Regions from separate parts of the Gordonia ajococcus genome, predicted to be linked through region 3. Evidence: predicted binding sites of a transcription regulator. Region 3 holds the regulator's gene; each other region holds the start of a gene.
The links. Region 3 encodes LexA, which represses DNA repair genes until DNA is damaged. Its sites were predicted from a motif close to CGAACANNTGTTCG; they were not measured.
Positions count from the first base shown of each region.

Region 1: GAA2_RS05925 (DUF222 domain-containing protein) is a predicted target of LexA. The motif match lies at 3,685-3,698, and genes of this name have one in related genera.
Region 2: GAA2_RS04935 (HNH endonuclease signature motif containing protein) is a predicted target of LexA. The motif match lies at 4,732-4,745, and genes of this name have one in related genera.
Region 4: GAA2_RS00315 (DUF222 domain-containing protein) is a predicted target of LexA. The motif match lies at 2,891-2,904, and genes of this name have one in related genera.

Region 1 is NZ_CP052884.1:1,291,582-1,297,519, reverse strand. It holds gene sepH (septation protein SepH) at 123-1,208, shown strand; gene GAA2_RS05930 (DUF6928 family protein) at 1,212-1,985, shown strand; gene GAA2_RS05925 (DUF222 domain-containing protein) at 2,051-3,658, opposite strand; gene GAA2_RS05920 (DUF2537 domain-containing protein) at 3,818-4,144, opposite strand; gene GAA2_RS05915 (TrmH family RNA methyltransferase) at 4,141-4,995, opposite strand; gene GAA2_RS05910 (GNAT family N-acetyltransferase) at 5,092-5,938, shown strand, end outside.
Region 2 is NZ_CP052884.1:1,075,139-1,081,076, forward strand. It holds gene menD (2-succinyl-5-enolpyruvyl-6-hydroxy-3-cyclohexene-1-carboxylic-acid synthase) at 1-973, shown strand, start outside; gene GAA2_RS04915 (hypothetical protein) at 1,026-1,631, shown strand; gene GAA2_RS04920 (Type 1 glutamine amidotransferase-like domain-containing protein) at 1,618-2,235, opposite strand; gene GAA2_RS04925 (glycosyltransferase family 4 protein) at 2,349-3,503, shown strand; gene GAA2_RS04930 (demethylmenaquinone methyltransferase) at 3,585-4,292, shown strand; gene GAA2_RS04935 (HNH endonuclease signature motif containing protein) at 4,772-5,938, shown strand, end outside.
Region 3 is NZ_CP052884.1:2,993,157-2,999,094, reverse strand. It holds gene GAA2_RS13520 (DeoR/GlpR family DNA-binding transcription regulator) at 1-665, opposite strand, end outside; gene GAA2_RS13515 (phosphoenolpyruvate--protein phosphotransferase) at 800-2,500, shown strand; gene lexA (transcriptional repressor LexA) at 2,478-3,185, opposite strand; gene GAA2_RS13505 (LysM peptidoglycan-binding domain-containing protein) at 3,422-3,988, shown strand; gene nrdR (transcriptional regulator NrdR) at 4,088-4,555, shown strand; gene hrpA (ATP-dependent RNA helicase HrpA) at 4,529-5,938, opposite strand, start outside.
Region 4 is NZ_CP052884.1:71,015-76,952, forward strand. It holds gene GAA2_RS00310 (alpha/beta hydrolase family protein) at 42-947, shown strand; gene GAA2_RS00315 (DUF222 domain-containing protein) at 1,283-2,836, opposite strand; gene GAA2_RS00320 (aldehyde dehydrogenase family protein) at 3,021-4,184, opposite strand; gene GAA2_RS22980 (hypothetical protein) at 4,199-4,720, opposite strand; gene GAA2_RS00325 (SDR family oxidoreductase) at 4,854-5,651, shown strand; gene GAA2_RS00330 (phosphotriesterase) at 5,656-5,938, opposite strand, start outside.

The sequences.
Region 1 (5,938 bases), 1.7 Mb from region 3:
TCGCTGGTGTCGCACGGACCCCACGCGTTCTGAACTGCGGTTTTACCGCGTGTCCCACAGTGAATCGGCAGATCGGTGAGTTAATGTGGCCCCAATGCGTGCACCCACCGGAGGAGGAGCAGATGCGTGAGCTCCGCGTCGTCGGAGTGGAAACCGACGGTTCCCACGTCATCTGCCAAGACCCTCAATCGGGTGAGAAATTCCGGATCGCCTCCGATGAACGCCTTCGCGCCGCGGCCCGCGGCGACATCACCAGGCTGGGACAGATCGAGATCGAGATGGAAAGTGCATTGAGGCCACGAGAGATCCAGGCACGAATCCGCGCGGGTGCGTCCGTCGCCGAGGTCGCCGCCGCGGCCGGGGTGGGTGTCGACAAGATCGAACGTTTCGCCCACCCGGTACTGCTCGAACGCTCCCGCGCCACCGAGCTCGCCGGCGCAGCTCACCCGATCCGGCACGACGGGCCGGCGGTTGCGACCCTTGCCGAATCCGTGGCGGAGGGGCTCGTCGCATACGGCCACAACCCGGCCGACGCCGACTGGGACGCCTGGAAGGACGACAGCGGCTACTGGGTCGTGCAGGTCGCGTGGAGCGTCGGACGCACCGACAACCTCGCGCACTGGCGTTATCAGCCCGGCACGCACGGCGGCACCGTCGATCCGCTCGACGATCTCGCCGACGAGCTGACACACCCCGAGACCATCGCACCGCGGCGTCGACTCATGCCGGTCGCCACTCCGGAGATCGCCGTCGAGACCACATCGGACGGGCGTGAAGAAGTCACGCTCGACGCCAACTCGCTGATCGGTGCCCAGCGCGCGCGCCAGGAACGTCGTGCGGTGCGGGAGGACAACGGCACCGTTCCTCTCGATTTCGGGTTCGACGAGGAGACCACCGCCCACGCGCCCCCGGCACCGGTCACCCCGATCGCCGCCCCCGTTGCGCAGGCGCCTGTCAAGACCACAACCATGGAACCGGACGCCGCTTCGGCGTCATCCCCGGCGGACACACCCGGGCGCGACAGCACCGATGCCGAAGCGGACACCGCGTCGGCGACCGACCACGACACCGACTCGCCGGAGGGCCCTGCGACACGCGAGCCCGGACCCGCTCACGCCGAACGTCCGCGCAAGAAGAAGCCACGCAAGCCCGCCGTGCCCGCGTGGGAGGACGTCCTGCTCGGCGTACGCAGCAACGGGAACAGCTGACATATGTCGGCACGCGCGGCCACCGTCTGGTTCATCGACTCTTCCGACCCGGCCGACGACCTACGCAGCGTCGTGCGCGCACCGCGGCACGATCATCAGCACGCCCAGCAACTCGCGTCGAAGATCTACGGCGACAGCGTTCTCGTCCCGCTCGTCGACACCGACCTGGCGACCGCAGCCGCCGCGAAGGATCACCACGTCTACGCGGGGTTCTACGGTTCGCTCGCGGTCATCTCATGCTCGCTGTTCGAGACGGCCGTCCCCTCGACGCTGACCCGGACGCTGGCCGCGATCCGCCCGAGCGCGGTGACGACGCTGCTCTACACCGAACCCGACACGTCGTTCGGGGCGTTCGCGCGCTGGGAATCGGGGTCACTCCGACGCTCGTTCTCCGCCGACCCGGTGACGATCCATGAGGACCACGGACTCCCGTTCACCTTCGAGAAGCCGTTCTGGGGAGGCGAATACCCGCTCTCCTACGCCGAAGGTGTCCCCAACCAGGGGATGGCGCTGCCATTCCATCCGGCCCAGCTCGCCGAGGAGGCCAACCGGTCCTGGCTCGGATTCCGCTACACCCATCCGCTCGCCCCGACCGACCTCGACCCGGCCGACATCACCGTCACCGGCTTCGCGCTCCACCCGGCGGAGTACGAGCCGACCGCCGCCGATTTCGAGAACTATCGCCGAGCCACCGCCGCCCACGCCGGGGAACGCGCCGCACCGCCAGAGGGCCGTCCGCGCAAGCGCGGAAGCATCCGGGAGTATTTCGGCTTCTGACCGCTCCTCGTGCCCGAGCCCGTGGATGACTTCGAGTGTCTCGACTTCGGGGATCTGGGCTCAGGTCAGAGGCGGCTGAGTAGTTCGGCGAGGTGTGTTTCGATGAGCGACCGGGGATCCGCGCGCAGTTCGCGGCTCGGCGGGACGACCCGTGGCCGGTGGTCGATGACTCTGCGCACCACAAGGCGTGCTTCATCGCCGGACGCCGTTGCGGGTCCGTGGATCTCGTTACGTACCTGTTGGAGGTGTTCGATGAACCGGCGGGGTATGTCGGGTCGCCGGTTGATGCGTTCGGGGTTGGGTGGTGCCCCGGGCTCGGCGTTGAGCCGCCAGACGCAGCGGCCTTCATCGGATCCTTCACGGACCATCCGGGTGGTGTACTGGCCGGGTTGCTCTCCGACCATGCGGTTGTGTTTCGGACATGCGGGTGCGAGGTCGGTGATGTCGGTGAGTCCGCCGAGGCCCCAATCGAGTTGGGCGTGATGCATTTCCACGTGTGCGGCGGAGAGGTCGCAGTCGGGTGTGGAGCAGTTTTCGCCGTCGGGGCGGGCGAAGGACACCAGGCGCTGTTCGCGGGTGGCCAGGCGCTTGCCGCGTCCGAAGTAGAGCGGGACGGCGGTGGCGTCCTTGAACACCGCCAGCCATGGTTGGGCGTCGGCGGCCAGGTTGACGAGATCTTTGATCGGGATCAGGGTGCCGGTCGCGGTGGTGGCGAAGCCGGCTTCACGGATCAGATCGTTCAGATCGGCCTTGAAGATCATCTGCACGGGTAGTCCGCGGTGGCTCTTACCCAGTAGACCGTCCTCGAACACAGCTTTCAGCAGTGCGTTGAAGGCGTCGTGGTTGAGCTGGGCCGGGGTGCGGTCATCCCGCTCGGCGGCTGCGGCGACCACGTCGGGGTCGGCGTCGTCGATCGAGCCATGGGGTGATTCAGGGTCGTCGGGGTTGTTCATGCCGGGTTTGGCCCAGACGGCGAGCAGCATGGTGACCCGGGCAAGCAGTTCGGGTGTCAGGGTGCCGGTGAGTTTGGCCGTGCCGTCGGCACGCTGCCGGTCGACCCACAGATTCCGGCGGCGCTGGCGATCCGAATCGTCGGTGAGGGTGCCGTCGGGGTCGAGGTGGGCCAGCAGTCGGGATCCCAGGGCGGTGATGTCGGCCGGCGTGTGGTCGACGGCGATCTCGGTCATCTGAACTTCGGCGGCGATCTTCACGTCGTGGTCGACGGCGTGCGGAATCTGGTCGAGGACATCGATGACCGCACGAACATGGGCGGGGCCGACATGCCCGTCGGCAAAGGCCTCGGCCAGGGTGGGGTGCTGGGGTGGGAGCGGTTCACCGGTCGGGCTGGAAAAGGTTGCGGTGGCCGACATCTGGTCGCGGCGACGCATGGGTTCGGCGATCCGGAGGCGATGGGTCATGAACTGGATGACACTGCGATGACCGGTCTTACGCGGTAGGTCACGTTCGGTGGCTTCGACGACCTGACGGTCCCCGGCAAAACTCAGTCGCGCCATGGCCCTTTCGGTCTCGGCGGCGAGATCGACGAGTTCGGCATCCGAACACTGCGTCAGGTTCACCGTCTGCAACTGGTCGATGAGCGAATGGATTTGATCGACGAGCGCGGCAGCTCCGGAAGGCGGGACCGCGGCGGCGGGCCGTGCGCTGTCTGCCAAGACGGTCACCCCCGGAGAACACTGATCGAATACATGTTCGACTGTACACGGGAATGCGCTGGTCCGCACCGAATCTTGACGTCCACTCATCGGCTCGGCCCTGTCGGTGGTGTCTGGTAGGTGAGGCTTGGGCCAGATGTTGTCCGCGCGGTGGCAGAGCTAACGACCCATGATCAGCAACGCGATCGACGACGTCACCCCGGCCAGGAAGCCGATGAGCAGGCCCCAGACGATCCAGCGCCATACGAGGCGGTAGCGGAACTCCCAGAGGGTCCAGCCGAGGCCACCGGCGACGACGAGCACCGCGGCGATGCCGAGGAACTTCAGGATGCCGCCGATCAGTTCGTAGATCCCGACGAGCACGAACGCCCCGAAGAGTGCGCAGACGGCGGATACGCCGATGCCGAGCGCCCAGGGCGTGGGCTCGGTGTGCCCCACCCACGGAGTGGGCTCGCCATTCCGATCGAACGGTTCGGGAGTGTTCACTCCCCCATCGTGCCCGACCGGACACGCTCGTAGAACGCGACGGCCGCGGCTGTCGCAACGTTGAGCGAGTCGGTTCCGCGACTCATCGGGATGCGGGCCTTCACATCCGTCGACGCCATCGCCGACGCGGTGAGGCCGGGCCCTTCGGCGCCCACCAGGAATCCGATCTTCTCGGCGTCGACCGCCTCGGCGAGCGTCACCGCGTCGGGGTCCGGGGTCATCGAGACGAGACGGAAGTCGCGGGAACGCAGTTCGTCGAGACCACGGGGCCACTCGTCGAACTTGGCGAACGGCACCAGCAGGGCATGACCCATCGAGACGCGAACGCAACGCCGGTACAACGGGTCGGCGCAGCCCTGACCGAACAGGACGGCGTCGACGCCGAGGCCGGCGGCGTTGCGGAAGATCGAGCCGATGTTCTCGTGATCGTTGACGCCTTCGAGGATCGCCACGGTGCGCGCGGTCTCGACGATGTCCGGCACCGAGAGCACCTCGGGGCGTCGCGAGACGGCGAGGACGCCGCGGTTGAGGTGGAAGCCGACGATCTCCGCCATCACCTCGGCCGAGGCCCGGAAGAACGGGACACCCGACAGCGACGGGTCGCGCAGATCGTCGTCGAGTTCCTTCAGACGCTTGTCGACGCCGAGAAAGGCGTGGGCGGAGAACCTCGAGGCGATCATGCGCTGCGCGACGAGCACGCCTTCGGCGATGACCAGACCGCGTCCGGGGCGTCCGCCGGGCAGAACCGGGAGGTCGGGTCGGCGGTCCACCGAGTTGAGGTCACGGAAGTCCTCGACCCGGGGATCCTGCGGGTCGTCGATGTCGATCACTTCCACTGCGAGCCCGGGCACCGGAACAGTGTGCCACCCGGGCCGTACGTGACCTGCGACACCCGTTCGAACACCCGATGAGTACCCCGGCCTCGCCGATGTGGAAATGTTGAGCCCGTGACCAACAGCGTCTCGACCCCGACGTCACGTCTGTCCCTCCAGCGCGCCACCGACGCCGACTGGGACGACATCATCACCACCGATGCCCGTGCGTTCGCCATGCGCAATCCACTGCCCGACGACGAGCGCGCCGACCTTCGCGGCAAGGTCGCCGACGACGACATCGTCCTGGTGCGCGACACCGGCCTCCCGTCGAAGCCGCTCGTCGGGGTGTCGATGTTCTACCGGATGTCGATGTCGTTACCCGGCGCCGGTGTGGCCGACGCCGCCGGACTGTCGTGGGTGTCCGTGGCGTCGACGCATCGTCGTCGTGGAATCCTGCGCACGATGCTGACCGAGATGTTCGGGCAGTGGGAGGCCGAGAACTACACGTTCGCGATCCTGACCGCGAGTGAGGGCACCATCTACGAACGCTTCGGGTTCGGTCCGGCGTGCTTCTCCAACACCGTGTCCATCACGCCCGGGCATGCACCGATGCGCGGCGATCAGCCGAAGGACGCGACCGTGCGCTTCGCCGACGTCGACGAGATCGCCGCTGCCGTACCCGATCTCCATGCACGCTGGACGCTCACCACCCCCGGCGCGCTCACCCGGACCCCCGCCTGGTGGGCACCGATCCTCGCCGACCGGCCGTCGGAGCGTCCGCTGCCCGCGAGCGGACTGCATTACCTGCTGCACGACGACGGCTACGCCAGTTACCGCATCTACAAGAACGAGAACGGTGGCGTGCGGGGCGAGGTGAACGAGGTCTTCGCGGTCACCGACGACGCCCACTCCGACCTGTGGCGGGTACTGACCAACCTCGACCTGATCCCGTCACTGACCGCCACCATCCCGGTCGACG
Region 2 (5,938 bases), 1.9 Mb from region 3:
TCACGGTTCCGGTGAACATCCCGCGCTCGCCGGTGTGCCGACGGTCGCCGAACCGACCGCCCCGCATCCGGCGACCCCGCTGCATCCCCTCGCCCTCGACTCGGTGCGTCCCCGCCAGGCGATCATCTGCGGTCGTCCGACCCTGCACCGCGGGGTCTCCCGGCTGCTCGCCGACCCCGAGGTCCGGGTCTACGCGCTGACCACCGGCCCGCGGTGGCCCGACGTCTCGGGCAACGTCTATGCGACCGGTACCCGCATCGAGGTGGCCGGTGAACCACGGGAGGACTGGCTCAAGGAGTGCGCCGCGGTGCAGGAGCGGGTGGTCGGGGCGGTCGCCGCGGAACTCGACGAACCGGGTCCGACCACCGGCCTCCACGTCGCCCGTGCCGTCAGCGACGCGATGGCGCCGGGCGACCAACTCGTCGTCGGCGCGTCGAATCCGATCCGCGACATCGCGCTGGCCGGGCGGGTCGCCGAGGGCGTGCGCGTCCTGTCCAACCGTGGCGTCGCCGGCATCGACGGGACCAACTCGACGGCCATCGGCGCCGCACTGGCCCTCGACCACGAACGTCCCGGGGCTCGCACCATCGCCCTCATGGGTGACCTCACCTTCGTCCACGACGCCACCGGTCTGGTCATCGGGCCGGGGGAGCCGCGGCCCGACTCGCTGCGGATCGTCGTCGCGAACGACGACGGCGGTGGGATCTTCGGTCTGCTCGAGCAAGGCGACCCGCGCTACAACACCGGGCAGTACGCCGGCGCCTACGAGCGTGTCTTCGGAACCCCGCATCACACCGACATCGCGTCGATGTGCGCGGGATTCCGCATCCCACACCGGCGGGTCGGCGTCGACGAACTGCGCGCCGTACTGGCCGAGGAACCGGCGGCGGGCGGAATAGAGGTGATCGAGGTCGCCACCGATCGCGATCGGCTGCGATCGGTGCACGCGGCGATCGCCGCCCGGCTGCGGTAGTCCCGCGACGGCGGTCCCGTCGCGACCGACGCCGCCGGTTACCCTGAACGGCATGAATCCGGTGATCCAGCGGCGCGTGCAGCTCGGGCTGCTCGTCGTCGGTCTGACCATCACCGCGATGGCGCTGTCGCTGATCGCCGGCTGTTTCAAGAACGACTCGGCGATCGAGGCCAGCAAGGCCACCGTGATGGCCGAGGTGGTCTCGGTGGACGCACTGCACGCCGCCGTCGACTTCCAAACCCCCGACGGCTCGTTCCACAGTCCGCGCTTCGGTCTGCTGTATCCCACCGAGCTCAGCGAGGGACAGCGCATCAGCGTCGAATATGCCGCGTACAACCCGGATCTCGCGCGACCGACCGGGCGTACCGCGATGCTCTCGATCATCCCGGGGCTGTCGGTGGCCGTCGTCGGGTGGCTGGTCGTCGGCCTGCTGATGGTCGGGGTTGCGGAGTTCAGCCGACGCCTGGCTCGCCGGAATGCGGAGAAGTCCGGCGGTGACGATTCGGCCGGTGCCGATTCGGGCAGTGACGATTCGGCCGATGCCGACCTGGTCGGCGAGAACGCGGACTCGGCGGCTGCCGCCGAGGACCCGGTTGTCGACGTTGTCGAGGACCCCGGTCCGGGCGCGACCGACGCGGAGTCCCTCAGCCCGCGATGACCGTGGTGGTTCCTCCGGAGACCACGAGTGCCTCGTCGTCGCGCAGGAAGTGCAGCGGATGGTCGGCGAACTCCTGACGCGTCCGGTCGATCGGTCCGCGCCCTCCGACGGTTCCCTCCGCATGCGGTACGACCGTGACGTCGATCAGTTCCAGGCCGGTGGTCGAGGCCAGGGGGGCCGCCTCGGCCGGGTTGTCGAGTAGCGCGAGCGGCGCGATGTCGGGACCGGTGACGGCCGCGCCGGCACTGACCCCGATGTAGGGCAGACCGAGCCGGACCGCTGCGACGAGAGGACGGTCGGCCCCGGCGTGGCGGAGAGCACCCAGGAGATGGAAGACATTGCCGCCCGCGACGAACACCGCGTCGACCTCGCCGAGCGCGCGGGTGAACGTGGCCGCCGGGATGAGTTCCGGATCGATGTCGACGACCTCGAATCCCTGCTCGCGCAGGGAACCGCGGTCGAGGTCGAGCCAGGCCTGGTCGGGATAGATCGACGACGCGGTCGGGATGAAGCCGATGCGCGCACCGGTGCCGACGCGCGGCACGAGGAAGTCGTGCACCGGGGTCAGCCATCGGCTCAGCAGGAGTAGGTCGGTGTCGGGCACACGTCCACTGTGCATCACGCCCGGGATTCGGGTCGTCGGGTGTTCACCGGGTGTTGCGGGACGTGTCACGCACTGCGTCACTGCCCGTCAGGTCGACGGGTCAGGGTCGGGGCATGCGCGTCGCGATCGTCGCCGAGAGCTTCCTCCCGCAGATGAACGGGGTGGTCAACTCCGTCCTGCGGGTCGTCGAGCATCTGGAATCCACCGGCCACGAGGTGGTCGTCATCGCCCCGGACACACCGCGGAGATGTTCTTCTGCGCCGCGGATCGTGGGGCGGCGGACCGCGGTGCACCTGGTGCCGTCGGTGCGGGTTCCGCGGGTGACGTCGCTGCCGGTCGGGGTTCCGATGCCGCTGCTGTACCGGGTGCTGCGCGACTTCGGGCCCGACGTCGTGCACCTGGCCTCCCCGTTCGTGGTGGGCGCGGCGGGCGCGGTCGCCGCGCGCGCGCTGGGCGTGCCGGTGGTCGCGGTCTTCCAGACCGATGTGGCCGGGTTCGCGGCGTCGTACCGGCTGGGTGCGGTGGAGAAGGCGGCCTGGCGATACACCCGCCTGTTGCACGAGATGTGCGATCTGACGCTGGCGCCGTCGAGCGAGACGATGACCGCCCTCGCCGTGCGCGGCGTGCCGCGGCTCCGGAAGTGGGGGCGCGGCGTCGACCTCGACCTGTTCGCGCCGGACCGTCGGGACGAGGCTCTGCGCGCGCAGTGGCGGCAGGACCGCGACCACGCGCTGGTGTGCGGATTCGTGGGTCGGCTGGCGCCGGAGAAGCATGTCGAACGGTTGGCCGGGCTGTCCGGGGACCCGCGGGTGCGGTTGGTGATCGTCGGCGACGGTCCCGAACGCGCTCGCCTCGAACGCTTGATGCCGGATGCGGTGTTCACCGGCGAGCTCCGCGGCGACGCGCTGGCCCGGGCGTACGCCTCGTTCGACGTCTTCGTGCACGCGGGCGAACACGAGACGTTCTGTCAGACGATCCAGGAGGCGATGGCCAGCGGCCTGCCGGTCATCGCCCCCGCTGCCGGCGGACCGTGCGATCTGGTGACGCCGTTCCGCACCGGGTACCTGCTCGAGGTCGCGCGATTCGAGGCCGCCCTGCCGGCAATCGTCGACTCGCTGCACGACGATGCGGTGCGGGCCGCGTTCGGTCGGGCGGCACTCCAGGCGGTGCGGTCACGGACCTGGCCGTCTGTGTGCGCCGAGCTGGTGGGGCACTACCGGTCGGTGACCGGGGCGGGTGCCGCGGCCGAGTTCGACCGGCCCGCCTGATCGCCGGGACACCGGTCGCGGTGGCGGCGTGCGGCGTACCTCACGCTCGTCGTGGCGCCGGCGCGCGGTAGCGTGAGCGGCATGGCATCGACGGGCGCGAACCCACCTCAGCGAGCAAGTCTGGAGAAGGATCCGGCCGAGGTCGCGGCCATGTTCGACGGCGTCGCCCGACGCTACGACATCACCAACACGGTGCTGTCCTTCGGGCAGGATCGCGGGTGGCGCAAGAAGACACGCAAGGCGCTCGACCTGCGTCCGGGTGACATCGTGCTCGACCTCGCGGCCGGGACCGCGGTGTCGACGGTCGAACTGGCGTCGTCGGGTGCCCACTGTGTGGCCGCCGACTTCTCACTCGGCATGCTCAAGGCCGGCGCCCACCGCGACGTGCCCAAGGTCGCGGCCGACGCGCTCTCGCTCCCGTTCGCCGACGACTCCTTCGACGCGGCCACCATCTCCTTCGGGCTGCGCAACGTCAACGATGTCCCGACTGCGCTCGCCGAGCTGCGTCGTGTGCTGAAACCCGGTGGGCGACTGGTGGTCTGCGAGTTCTCCACGCCGACGTTCAAGCCGTTCCGCACCGTGTACATGGAGTACCTGATGAAGGCGCTGCCGGCGGTGGCGACGAAGGTGTCGAGCAGCCCGGACGCGTATGTCTACCTGGCCGAATCGATCCGGGCCTGGCCCGACCAGTTCGCGCTGGGCGACCTGATCCGCGACGCCGGCTTCGACCAGGTGCGCTGGCAGAACATGACCGGCGGGATCGCGGCGATCCACTCCGCCCGGGCCTGACGTCCCCGACGCCACTTCGAAAACGACGTCGCATGCGACCTCGATCCGGTCCGGCGACGTCAGCTGGCGTCGCAGATCCCGAATCGGTGTCGCATGCGACTTCGGTTGTGGGGCAACGAGGTAGGAGTGCGTGCAGTCCGATCGGTGGGTAGCGAGCTGGCGAGGAACCCTTCGCTACCGTGGTAGCGAGCTTGCGTGCGGTCTTTCTGTTCCTTGAGTAGCGAGCTTGCGAGCAACTCTCCGCTCTCTGAGGCGAGTTTGCGAGGAACCTTCCGCTCCTTGGGTAGCGAGTTTGCGAGCGGTCTTTCTGTTCCTTGAGTAGCGAGCTTGCGAGCGTATCGAAAGGCCCCTCTACCAGACACCACCGACAAGTCCGGAAATGAATCTGATCCTCGATACTCGTTGCGAGGCAGCCGAATTGCGCCTACAGTCGAGTTATCGAACACGTATTCGAGTCGACGTCTCCAGGGGGTGACCACATGACCGATCACGCACTGCGCGATGACACCACCACACCGCCACCCTCGGGTCCCGCCGTGTTGGTCGGCCAGATCCACACCCTCATCGATCAGCTGCAGACAGTGAACCTGACCGGGTGTTCGGATGCCGAACTGGTCGATGTCGCGGTAGAGACCGAACGGGCGATCGCGCGACTGACTTTCGCCGGCGATCGTCAGATCGTGGAAGCCACCGAACGTGATCTGCCGCGCAAGACCGGGCATCGCAGCATCATCCAGTTCATGACCCACCGCCTGCGGATGGCCAATCCCGGTAAACGTCTCGAACAAACCCGGGCCACCGCATCGTTTCCTGATCTGACCACCGGTGAACCCCTCGCACCCGCACATCCGGCGCTGGCCGAGGCGTTCGCCGCCGGGCGAGTCGGGTCCGCGCACGTGCACGCGGTGCTCGACGTGCTCGACCAGATTCCGCACGCCGTCGCCCATGATGTGCAGGTCGCGGCCGAACAGCAGATGGCCGAGATCGCGGTCGAGCACACCCCGGCCGACATCACCCACCTCGGCGCCCGACTCCTGGGCCATCTCGACCCGGACGGCACCCTCGCCGATGATGCGGATCGGCAACGTCGCCGCAACTTCTGGCTCAACCGGCAACGTGCCGACGGGACCGCGAAACTCAACGGCACCCTCACCCCCGAGTTGGTGGCGCGGTTGGAGATGATGCTGGCCGTGTGGGCGAAACCCGGCATGAACAACCCGCATGATGCTGAATCCCCGTGCGGGTCGATCGAGGACGCCGACCCCGACCAGCTGGCAGCCGCGGCCGAGCGTGATGACCGCAGCCCGGCGCAGTTGAACCATGACGCGTTCAACGCGCTACTCAAAGCAGTGTTCGACGACGGCATGCTCGGCACCAGTCACCGCGGACTGCCGGAGCAGTTGATCGTCAAAGCTGACCTCAATGATCTGATCCGTGAAGCCGGGGTGGCGACGACGGCGACCGGCACGTTGATCCCGATCCCGGATCTGATCAAGCTGGCCGCTGATGCGCAACCGTGGTTGGCGGTGTTCGAAGATGCCACCGCGGTCCCGTTGTACTTCGGACAAGGCAAACGATTGGCCACTCGCGAACAACGCCTGGTGTCCTTCGCCCGGCCCGACGGCGAATCGTGCTCCACTCCCGAT
Region 3 (5,938 bases):
CCCGACAGCTCCTCGCGCTCCATCTTCGAACTGTCGGCGAGGACGACGACGCGTCGGGCCGCGGCAACCATCGCCGCCTTCACCGCCGCCTCGTCGGGGTCGGGCGTCGACAGACCGTGCGCTTCGCTGAGGCCGTTGGTGCCGATGAATGCGGTCGTCACGCGCAGCCGTCCCAGTGCGGCGACCGTCTCGGCGCCCACCGTGGCCTGGGTGAGTCCGCGGACGCGACCGCCCAGGGCGTGCAGACCGTCCGCATGGCGGCCGGCGAGCAACCCGGCGATCGGCAGGCTGTTGGTGATCAGCGTCAGATCGCGGTCCCGCGGCATGACCTCCGCGGCACGGAACGTGGTGGTGCCGGCGTCGAAGAGCACCGATCCGCCGTCGGGCGGCAGGAAACGGAGGGCGGCGCGGCCGATGGCGGCCTTCTCCTCGATCTGTTCGGTCTCCCGTTCGGCGATGCCGAGTTCACCGATCACCCGCATCACCTCGGGGCGGACGGCACCGCCGTGGACGCGCTGCAGGTGCCCGCCGCGTTCGAGAACGGCCAGGTCGCGCCGAACCGTCTCGCTGGTCACGTCGAACTTCGCGGCGAGCTCGGCGACCGAGGCGCGCCCTGCGACGCGAACCTCCTCGGCGATGGCCTGCTGTCTCTCCTCGGCGTACACACCGGCTCCGTTCTGATCGTTCCTGCTCACTCGGCCACCGCGAAATGTGGGAATATGTGGCTTTGAATGTTGTAGTAACTGTGTTTACGCCTTTTTATGTTGACAAGTCAAGCCAAATTTGTAACCGTGGTCACATGACGCAGATTCTGACGGGGACGCCGGTCGTCGGTGGTGTGGCTCATGGACCCGCACTGTGGCCGGGACGCCGTCCCGACCACAGTGCGGAGGCGCTCGGCGCCGGTGTCGAGATCTCCGAGGACCAGCGCCCGGAGGAGGTCGCACGATTCACTGCGGCGGCAGGCGTCGTCGCCGCGCGACTCCGTGAGCGCGCGTCGCAGAACACCGGCGTCGCCGCGGAAGTACTCGCCGCCACCGCCGGACTCGCGGAAGACCGCGGCTGGATCGGTGCGGCGTCGGCCCTGATCGCCAGGGGTACGCCGGCACCGTCGGCCGCCGTTGCCGCCACCGAACAGTTCGCCGCGGTGTTCACCAAGCTGGGCGGCCTGATGGCCGAGCGGGTCACGGACCTCAACGACGTCCGCGACCGCGTGCTCGCCGAGCTCCTGGGACTGCCCGAACCCGGGTTGTCCACGCCGGAGGTGCCCTCGATCCTGCTGGCCGACGACCTCGCACCCGCCGACACGGCCGGCCTCGACCCCACCACCACGATTGCCCTCGTGACGCGACTGGGTGGGCCCACCAGCCACACCGCGATCATCGCCCGTCAGCTCGGCATCCCGTGCGTCGTCGCGGTGTCCGGACTCGTCGGGATCGATGCGGGTACGGCGATCCTCGTCGACGGCACCACGGGTGAGATCGCCGTCGACCCCGATGACACCGCCGCGCGAGCCCGAGTCGAGGAGTATCGGCGTCACGCCGCTCGCGTCGCCGGATGGTCGGGTCCGGGTCGCACCGGCGACGGGGTGGAGGTGGCGATCCTGGCCAACGTCGCCGACGGGTCGTCGGCCCGCGCAGCAACCGATCACCCGGTGGAGGGTGTCGGACTGTTCCGTACCGAATTGGCCTTCCTCGAGCGCGCCGAGGAGCCTTCGGTCGACGAGCAGGCGGGCATCTATCGCGAGGTGCTGGACGCTTTCGACGGCCGCAAGGTGGTCATCCGCACCCTCGACGCCGGCTCGGACAAGCCGCTGCGCTTCGTGACCCATCCCGACGAGGCCAACCCGGCACTCGGTGTGCGCGGCGATCGAATCGCCTTGGCGCACCCCGAGATCCGCGCGCGCCAGCTCGACGCGATCGCCCGGGCGGCGCTGGAGGCCGACGCGCAGCCGTGGGTCATGGCCCCGATGATCGCCTCACCCGCCGAGGCGGCGACATTCGCCGCGCAGGTGCGCGAGCGTGGACTCGTCGCCGGTGTGATGATCGAGGTTCCCGCCGCGGCGATCCTGGCCCCGGCGATCCTGGCCGAGGTGGACTTCGTCTCGATCGGCACCAATGACCTCACGCAGTACACGATGGCCGCTGACCGAATGTCCGCCGAGCTCGCATCGCTGACCGATCCGTGGCAGCCGGCCGTGCTGCATCTCGTCGCAACGGTCGCCCGGGCCGGACGTGATCAGGGCAAACCGGTGGGCGTCTGCGGAGAGGCCGCGGCCGATCCGCATCTCGCCTGCGTGCTGGTCGGACTCGGGGTGACCTCGTTGTCGAGCGCTCCCGTCGCGGCGCCCGCGGTCGGCGCCCGGCTCGGCGCGGTCACCCTGGCAACCTGCGAAAACGCGGCGGCGGCCGCGCTGGCCGCCACCGATCCGGCTGCAGCTCGCGCGGCGGTCGCCGCGGTACTCGACAGTGACGAGGTCAGACTCGCCTCATCACGGTGACGACCTTGCCGAGGATGACGGCCTCGTCGCCCGGGATCGGGTCGAACAACTCGTTGTGCGGCATCAGCCAGACATGACCCTTCTGGCGTTTGAAGGTCTTGACCGTGGCCTCGCCGTCGATCATCGCGGCCACGATGTCGCCGTTGTCGGCCACGTTCTGCTGGCGGACGACGACCCAGTCGCCGTCGCAGATCGCGGCGTCGATCATCGACTCGCCGACGACCTTCAGCAGGAACAGCGATCCCTCGCCGACGAGCTCCCGGGGGAGTGGGAACACGTCCTCGACGGCTTCCTCGGCGAGGATCGGTCCGCCTGCGGCGATCCGGCCGAGCACCGGTACGAAAGTGGGTTCGGGCAGTGCTCCGCCGGTCGGCGAGGTCGGCGTCGGGGGTTCGCTCGGCGCGATGTTCACCGCCCGCGGACGGTTGGCATCACGTTTGAGAAGGCCCTTGCGTTCGAGCGTCCGCAGCTGATGGGCGACCGAGGAGGTCGAGGTGAGACCCACCTCGTCACCGATCTCGCGGATGCTCGGCGGGTAACCGCGTTCTCGCACGGATTTGCGGATCACCTCGAGAACTCCGCGCTGCCGCGGCGTCAGCGACGCCTCGGCAGCCGCCATGTCCGCCGGGGTGACGGGCTCGTCGGCGCCCCGCGCTCCGGTGCGCTTACCGCCGTCATCGCTCATGATCGGGTTCCTCTCGATTCCGAACGTGCTGGTAGATCGCTTGTCTTTCGACGAGCCTAGCCGAGAACGCCGACCGCATCAAACATTTGTTCGACGTGTCGCGAGACAATTGTCGGAGTGCCGTGCTACAAATCGAACATCAGTTCATCGAACGGATGATCGACATTCGAACAGTTCGACCGGGACGACGCGGTCCCACTCACGAACACCGTTCGACCGGATACACGGAGGGCACCATGCGCACCGCCACTCTCATCGACCCCGTCCACCTCGACCCCGCCCGGCACGACCCCGCCCGGCACGGCGGTCCCGTCCGCGGCGACGTCCTGGAGCGTCCGCGCCCGACACGTCGGGGAGACGCCCGGCGGCCCGTCGACAACCGTCCGGTGCCGGAATCGGCGGTCCGGGTCCGCCGCGTCGCGTCCACCCAGTGCGCGTCGCCGGTGGGTATGCGCGGTCGTGGACCGGTGGTCCCGGCGTGGCGTCCCGCCGAGGCGGCTCCCGCGGCCGTCATCCGCCGGCGTCGCCGCACGGCGACCGCTGTCCTCGCCGGCGTCGCGCTCGCCCTGGCCGTGTGGGTCATCGCGGTCGTCGGCCAGAACTACGCCGCGTCGGTCACGCCTGCCGCGGTCGGCACCGAGGTCGTGCACGTTCGGTCGGGTGACTCGCTGAGCACGATCGCCTCGCGGGTCGCCCCCGAGATGCCGCGTGAGGCCGTCGTCGACGAGATCATCCAGCTGAATGACCTCGCGTCGAGCGGGCTGCGCGTCGGCCAGCCGCTCCTCACCCCCCGGTACCACTGAGGCCGGGCGGTATCCTCGATGCCACAGGGACCAGCCGAGCACCGGCCCGGCATGCGGCGCGGCTGCATCAGAGCGTCCCGTGACCTGCGTGAGGATACGATGCGCTGCCCCTTCTGCAAGAACGACGACACCAAGGTCATCGACTCGCGTGTCGCTGATGAGGGGCAGGCCATCCGGCGCCGCCGCTCCTGCGTGGAGTGTGGGCGACGCTTCTCGACCGTGGAGAGTGCGGTCCTCTCGGTGGTGAAACGCAACGGCGTCACCGAACCGTTCAGTCGCGAGAAGGTGATGCGAGGTGTCCGGCGCGCATGCCAGGGGCGCCACGTCGCCGAGGACGCTCTCGCCCAGCTCGCCCAGCAGGTCGAGGACACCGTCCGCGCCAGTGGTTCGGCCGAGATCCCCAGCAATGAGGTGGGACTCGCGATCCTGAAGCCGCTGCGGGACCTCGACGAGGTCGCCTACCTGCGCTTCGCGTCGGTGTACCGGTCCTTCGACTCCCTCGAGGACTTCCAGCGCGAGATCGACGACCTCCGGGCCGCTTCAGCCGAGTCGGTCAAGAGTTCGTAGGACCCGCTTCTCCGACACCGGGAACGCGGTGCCCAGCCGTTCGGCGAACAATCCGACCCGCAGCTCCTCGACGAGCCACTGCGCCTCGTCGTTGACGTGCGCTTTCCGGTGTTCGGGTACCTGGGCCAGCCGCTGCGCCCACCGTTCGGTCACGCGGTCGATCACGGCGACTCCGGCCTGATCTCGCGCGGCGGAAGCCGGGAGTGCCGTCAACCGTGCCTCGGCGGCCGCGAGGTAGCGCGGCACGTTCTCCAGATGATGTCGCGGAGTGGCGGCCACGAATCCGTCGAAGACGAGGTTGTCGAGTTGTTCGGCGACGTCGTCGGCGGCGAGCGAACCCGCATGACGGTCGATCGCGGCGCGTACCGGCGCCACCGAGCCGAGCGACTCCACCGCGAGAGAGAAATACTCCGGAGCCGACTCGGTGATCCGTGGACGGATCTTCTCCGTCAGGGTGCGAAACGCCTCGGGTGAACGCACGGCGGACGCGGTCCCGGCGTGAAGGCCGGCGACGACGTCGCGGATCGCCCGGCGTGTGCAGTCGGCCAGCAATGTATCGAGATCCGCATAGGGACTCTGGCTCAACGCCAGCCGGCCGGCGGCGCCGAGCGAACTCGCCACGCGCCGGTGCAGTGGCGGGATCGCCAGGTCGAGGAGCGCGACGATCCCCCTCTCCGCCAGGCGATCTCGGGCCTGCTCCGACACCGCGTCGATCACGACCACCCCGCGTGTACGTCCGGCGTCGTCGGTGATCGCGTCGACGGTCGGGTACCTGGTGAGGCGCTGACCGGCGATGTCGACGGTCCGCTGCGCGGCGAGAGTGCCGATGCCGTCGTCGGTCCAGCTGCGATACAGCGTGCGTTTCACCGTCTTCGACGCCGCGGGCGTCGTCGCACGCTGAAGCTCGTCGATCGAGTCGGCACGCGCGGTGATCCGTCCGTCGTCGTCGGCGACCGCGAAATGCATCCGCAGATGGAGGGGAATCCGGTCGAGGTCGAAATCGGCGGCGGTGACCGTCATCTGGGTGATCGTGGTGAGTTCGCGGGCGAGCCCGACCGCGAGCGGTTCGCTGCGAGGCGTGAGACGGGCCAGCGCCAGGTCGGCGAACCGCTGGGCGGGGGACATCGACTTGCGCAACCTCTTGGGCAGCGATTTCACCAGTGCGGTGGCCAGTTCCGACCGCATCCCGGGCACGGACCAGTCGAAGCCCGCCGACCGGACGTGGGGCAGCAGTGCGCGCGGGATGATCACGGTGACACCGTCATCGGGTGCGCCGGGTTCGAACCGGTAGCGGAGCTCGAGTCGGGTGTCGCCCTGCTGCCACGCACCCGGATAGTCGGTCGGTGCGGCCTCGGCGGTTGCCGTGACATCCTCGGGCTTGAG
Region 4 (5,938 bases), 2.2 Mb from region 3:
CACTTCGATTTCTGGGTGTCGCACTCGCCGCGGGACTGGGACTGACGGCGTGCAGTGCCGACGACCCGGCGGTCTCGGGTCCGGTCAAGACCCAGGCGACCGAGGAGGTGCAGTACCTCGACGACGTCACCATCCACCGGATCGAGTACCCGACACCCAGCGAGGCCGACAGCGATCAGAACTGGGCCGAGTTGTACCTCCCGAAGGGCGAGCAGCGGGTCGACTCGATCCCGCTCGTCGTTCTGATCCACGGCGGTGCCTGGCAGAGTGCGTTGGGCGCGGACATCTTCGATCCGCTGGCTCGTGATCTCGCCGAGCGCGGCATGGCGGTCTACAACGTCGAATACCGGCGGGTGGGTTCGGGCGGCGGCTGGCCGACGACCTTCCGCGATGTCGCGAGTGCGCTCGACCACGTGTCGGTGGTGGACAAGCAGTTCCCGCAGATCACCACGGATGACGAGCTCGTCGTCGGACACAGTGCCGGCGCTCAACTCGCGGTGTGGGGTGGCACCAGGCACAAGCTGGAGGACGACGAGGTCGGTGCGCGGCCGGTGTTCCGGCCGACCCGGGTGGTGTCGCTCGCCGGACCTCTCGACATGGTCTATGCCGCAACACATGGCGACGATCGGATCGTGACCGCCCTGGGTGGCTCGCCTCGTCAGGTGCCGAAGCGCTACACCATGGTCGACCCGATCCAGAACATCGATCCGACGACACCGGTGGTGGCCGTACACGGCACCAAGGACCGCATGGTCTCGCCGGTCAACTCGAGCCGCTACGTCGATGCCGTCGTGAGGCAGGGTGGTCAGGCCGAGGCGGTGCTGATCCCGGGCGGTGACCATGGCTCGGTGGTGACCTCGACCGCGCCCGAATACCCGCAGGTTCTCGACATCATCACCGGCGTCTCGGCGGCAGACCTCGATGACGTCGATGACGTGATCGACTGACGCAGCGACCACGGACCTCCGATTCGACTTCGGCCCGGTTGCATGAACTTTCGCTCGATGAGGTGCCCACCCTCGCTCTCTGAGGAGCCCACCTTTGCTCCCTGAGGTGCGAGGAGCGTTAGCGAGTGGTGCCCACTTGCTCCCTGAGGTGTGAGGAGTGTTGGCGGTGAGTGGCCACTTGCTCTCTGTGGTGTGAGGAGCGTTAGCGAGTGGTGCCCACTTGCTCCCTCAGGTGTGAGGAGTGTTGGGGGTGTTTGCCCATCTGCTCCCTGAGGTGTGAGGAGCGTTAGCGACGAGCCTCGAAGGGCCGGTGACCGTCCCTCGCCACGCTTGCTTCACACGCGCGGGTATGCGGCGGCGAGCATTATCGAGGCGAGGGTGGCTTCGGCGTCGGAGGCGTTGCGTAGGTCGATGATCTGGCGCAGCTGAAGGCGCGACTGATCGCCGGACGCCTCATCGGGCCCGTGGATTTCGGTGCGCACCTGTTCAAGGTGCTCGATGAACCGTCGGGGTATGTCGGGTCGCCGGTTCACACGTTCGGGGTTGGGTGGCGCGCCGGGTTCGGCGTTGAGCCGCCAGACGCAGCGGCCCTCATCGGGCCCTTCCCGGACCATCCGGGTGGTGAACTGTCCGGGCTGGTCGCCGACCATGCGATTGTGTTTCGGGCAGGCCGGGGCGAGGTCGGTGATGTCGGTGAGGCCACCCAGACCCCAATCGAGTTGGGCGTGGTGCATTTCCACGTGTGCGGCGGCTATGCCGCAGTCGGGTGTGGAGCAGACCTCGCCGTCGGGTCGGGCGAAGGACACCAGTCGCTGTTCGCGGGTCGCCAGCCGTTTGCCGCGGCCGAAGTAGAGCGGGACGGCGGTGGCGTCTTTGAACACCGCCAGCCAGGGTTGGGCGTCGGCGGCCATGTCGATGAGGTCGGGGATCGGGATCAGGGTGCCGGTGGCGGTGGTGGCGAACCCGGCTTCGCGGACCAGATCGTTGAGGTCGGCTTTGACGATCACCTGTATCGGCAACCCGCGGTGACTCTTGCCGAGCAGGCCGTCCTCGAACACAGCCTTCAGCAAGGCGTTGAACGCGTCGTGGTTGCGCTGCGCATCGCTGCGATCATCACGTGCGGCAGCGGCTTCGACCATCTCGGGGTCGGCATTCTCGATCGACCCGTGCGGTGATTCGGGGTCATCGGGGTTGTTCATGCCGGGTTTGGCCCACACGGCGAGCAGCATGGTGATCCGCGCGAGGAGTTCGGGTGTGAGGTCGGCGGACATCTTGGCGGTGCCGTCGGCGCGTTGCCGGTTGACCGACAGTTTGCGACGGCGTTTGCGGTCGGTGTCGTCGGCGAGTGTTCCGTCGGGGTCGAGGTGGGCCAACAGGCGGGCGCCGAGGGCGGTGATGTCGGCGGGGGTGTGGTCGACGGCGATTTCGGCCATCTGTCGTTCGGCGGCGATCTTCACGTCGTGGTCGACGGCGTGCGGGATCTGGTCGAGCACGTCGAGTACCGCCCGGATGTGGGAGGTGTTGATCTTGCCGTCGGCCAATGCCTCGGCCAGAGCGGGGTGTTCGGGTTCGAGCGGTTCGCCGGTCGGGCTGAGGTGGGTGGCGGTCGCGTGGCGTTGTTTGGTGCGGCGCATGGGGTCGGCCACGCGCAGGCGGTGGGTCATGAACTGGGTGATGCTGCGGTGCCCGGTTTTATGGGGCAGGTCGCGGTCGGCGATCTCGACGATCTGCCGGTCGCCGGCGAAAGTGAGTCGGGCGATGGCGCGTTCGGTGTCGGCGGCGACGTCGACGAGCTCGGCATCGGAGCATTGTGTCAGGTCGACGGTCTGCAGCTCGGTGGTGATCCGGTGTAGTTCTTGCACGAGTTCGGAGGCGCGGGTCGACGGCACGACGTCGGAGTTCGAGATCTCGGTCAAGACGGTCACCCCCCGATGCCGCTGGTGCGAATGTATGTTCGAACTCGACTGTACTCGCTATTGCGTTGTGGTGCAACGAGAATCCGGACGGCTCACCGCCGAAGAACTTGTCGGTGGGTTGGTGTAAAGGGATGGAATCCCGCTACCGGCCTTTACCTCAAGGAAAGAGGATCGACCGGAACACCTGCGGAATGCGCGACCATCCCGGCCGTGCCGCGTAGTGGGTGAGGGCTTCCGACGCAGAATTGTTCGACTTCGAGGTGACATAGACCGGCGACGCCGGGGCGATGGTCGATTCTCCGCCCAACCACGACCGCGGGAAGGGGCGGAAGGAACCGTAGACCACCGATCTCTCCGGGTTGGGAATCAGCAATCCGTTGTGCACCACGCCGATTCCGCTGCCCACGTCGTCCAGGGTGTTTCCCGGGTAGGCGCCCCAGCTGAGCGTCGGCGACAGAAACGCGAACGCCGCCCAGCAGTTCACCCCGATCGCTCCGTAGTGCAGCTCGGCGAGCGACTCCTCGAGACGGGGCCCGAGGTCCTTGCGATCGCGTGGGGCGATGATGACACTGGCGCCGAGCTGGCCGTCGAGCCTGGTGTTCGCGAAATGCACGGCGTCGCGCAGGAATGCGGCTCCGGTACCGGGTAACTCGGTGTGTCCCAACACCAGGGAGAAGAACTCCGTTGTGTACATGGCGTCGGATGTGGAGTCGTCGACCTGGACGAGCAGTCGGCCACCGTGGTGTTCGGCGTGCGGATACTCCTGCTCGGCGAGGCTCATCTTGCGGTCGCTGCCCGGATACCACGGTGCCCGCGGTGGGATCTTGTCGAGGAGTGAACGGATCGCGTCGAGGAACTGCGAACGTTGGGGCCACGACGAGCTCAGGATGAGCGACTGACCTGCGATGCAATTGTGTCCGGCATTGTGGATTCGTTGAGTGACAACATGTTCGGCCTGGTACCTGATGTCTGCATCGGACCACTTGCCGGGAACGACGATCATCGGTGACACGCCACCGAGTTCGCTGGTGATCGGCTTGGTCAACAGCGGGGTTCCCTCGGCTCGACGCCGTTCCCCCTCCTCCCCGGGACCCCACACGATCGCGTCATGCGCGGCACGGCTACCGGTGATGTGCACATGGCTGATGCCTGGATGTGAGGTCAGATACTCGCCGGTCTCGATGTCGCCGTTGACGATTCGCATCACGTTGGCTTCGATGAGCGGCGCGAACGCCTCGAAATAGATCCCGTGTAGATCGCGAAAGGTCGGATTGAGTTTCAGGATCGACGCCCGGTTGTACGCCACGAGTTCGTAGAGCACGTCATAGGGCCCGATCAGCGTGGCGTTTCCGGCCCCGAGGACGAGGCCGACTCCGCCGGAGTCACCCGGGGTGAGGGTGCCGAGACCGGCGCCGGCGCGGACTTCGCCGAAGCCGACCCCGGTGGCATCCAGATCTCGCCGGCCAGACCGTTGAACAGCAGTGCTTCCTGCAGTCCGAGCGGCATTGCCTTGAAGGTCAACCGCCCGCCCGGTGCGCTGCCGGTGCGGATGCCGTCCACCGGGCTCCCTCCGGCAGCGACCACGCGTAGGGTCTTCGCGAGCCTGGTCAGCCCGGCCATGATGATGTACGGACCGGACAGCCACTCCTCGCCACGCACCGATGGGGGAGTGGACTTGATGCGGATCGCGACCTCCGCCCAGCGTCGACTGACCTTGTCGACGGCCGTTCGCGTGCGTAGGAGCAGATCCGCGCGTTCTTCGAGCGGCATCGCCGTCCAGGTGGCGACGCCCTGCGCGAGCTCGTCCAGCATGCCGTCGAGTTCGGCATGCGCCGGCGGAGAAACCCCGGCCGTCATGACGTCCAGTGTCGCACCGCGCGTGGTGGGTGGCCAGACCGACGAGCGAATTCCTCGGCACGGGTCAGCCGCCGGAGACGATGCGTACGTCTGGTAGGTCTTTATCCAGACCCACCGATCGAAGGAGATCTCCATGGACGTCGCAGGCAAGGTTGCCATCGTCACCGGCGGTGGGGGTGGGATCGGTGGTGCGCTCGCGCACGCCCTGGTCGAGGCGGGCGCGAAGGTCGTGGTCACCGACCTCGACGCGGCGTCGGCGGACAGTGTCGCAGATGCACTCGGCGACTCCGCCGTCGCGATCGCCGGTGATGCCTCGAGCGACGACCACATCGATGCGGCCGTCCGCCTGGCCGAGTCCACCTTCGGGCCGGTCGACCTGTATTTCGCGAACGCCGGTATCGGACGTGGTGGCGGCCTGGACACCGACGAGGCGATGTGGGATCTGGCGCTCGACGTCAACCTGCGCAGCCACATCCGGGCGGCGCGTCGTCTCGTGCCGGAGTGGGTCGAGCGGGGCGGCGGATACTTCGTCAGCACGGCGTCGGCTGCCGGACTGCTCACCCAGATCGGCAATGCGCCGTACTCGGTCACCAAGCATGCCGCCGTTGGTTTTGCCGAGTGGCTCAACATCACCCACGGCGACGACGGTGTGCGGGTCAGCTGTCTGTGCCCGATGGGCGTCGACACCAAGCTGCTCCGGCCCGAGGACGACTCGGCCACGCCGGACCAGAAGCTGATGCAGAAGGCCGTCGAGACCGCCGGTGAGGTCCTGACCCCGGGTGCGGTCGCCGCGATCGTGCTGGAAGCCGTTGCCGACGAACGATTCCTGATCCTCCCGCACGCCGAGGTGCTGGACATGTACCGGCAGAAGGGCGCCGACTACGACCGCTGGCTGCGCGGTATGCGCCGCTACCAGCGATCCCTGGCCTGAGGCGCTACTCGAAGTACCGGCGCGGAACGTCGACGAGCATCGTCGTGATGTCGGCGTCGCTGACGCCGCGTTCACGCAGCGCGGGCAGGACGTCATCGCTGATGTGGCGATAGTTCCACTTGGGCAGCGCCTGCTTCTTCGCCTCGTGGTCGAACCAGTCGATGAAGCACGACGCGTCGTGGGCGAGTGCCATGCGGTCGGCGTAGCCGCGCTTGCACAGTTCGGCGACCGTGTTCACGCGGTCCTCGAACGGCAACAGCAGATCGAGACCGAATCGGTCCATGCCC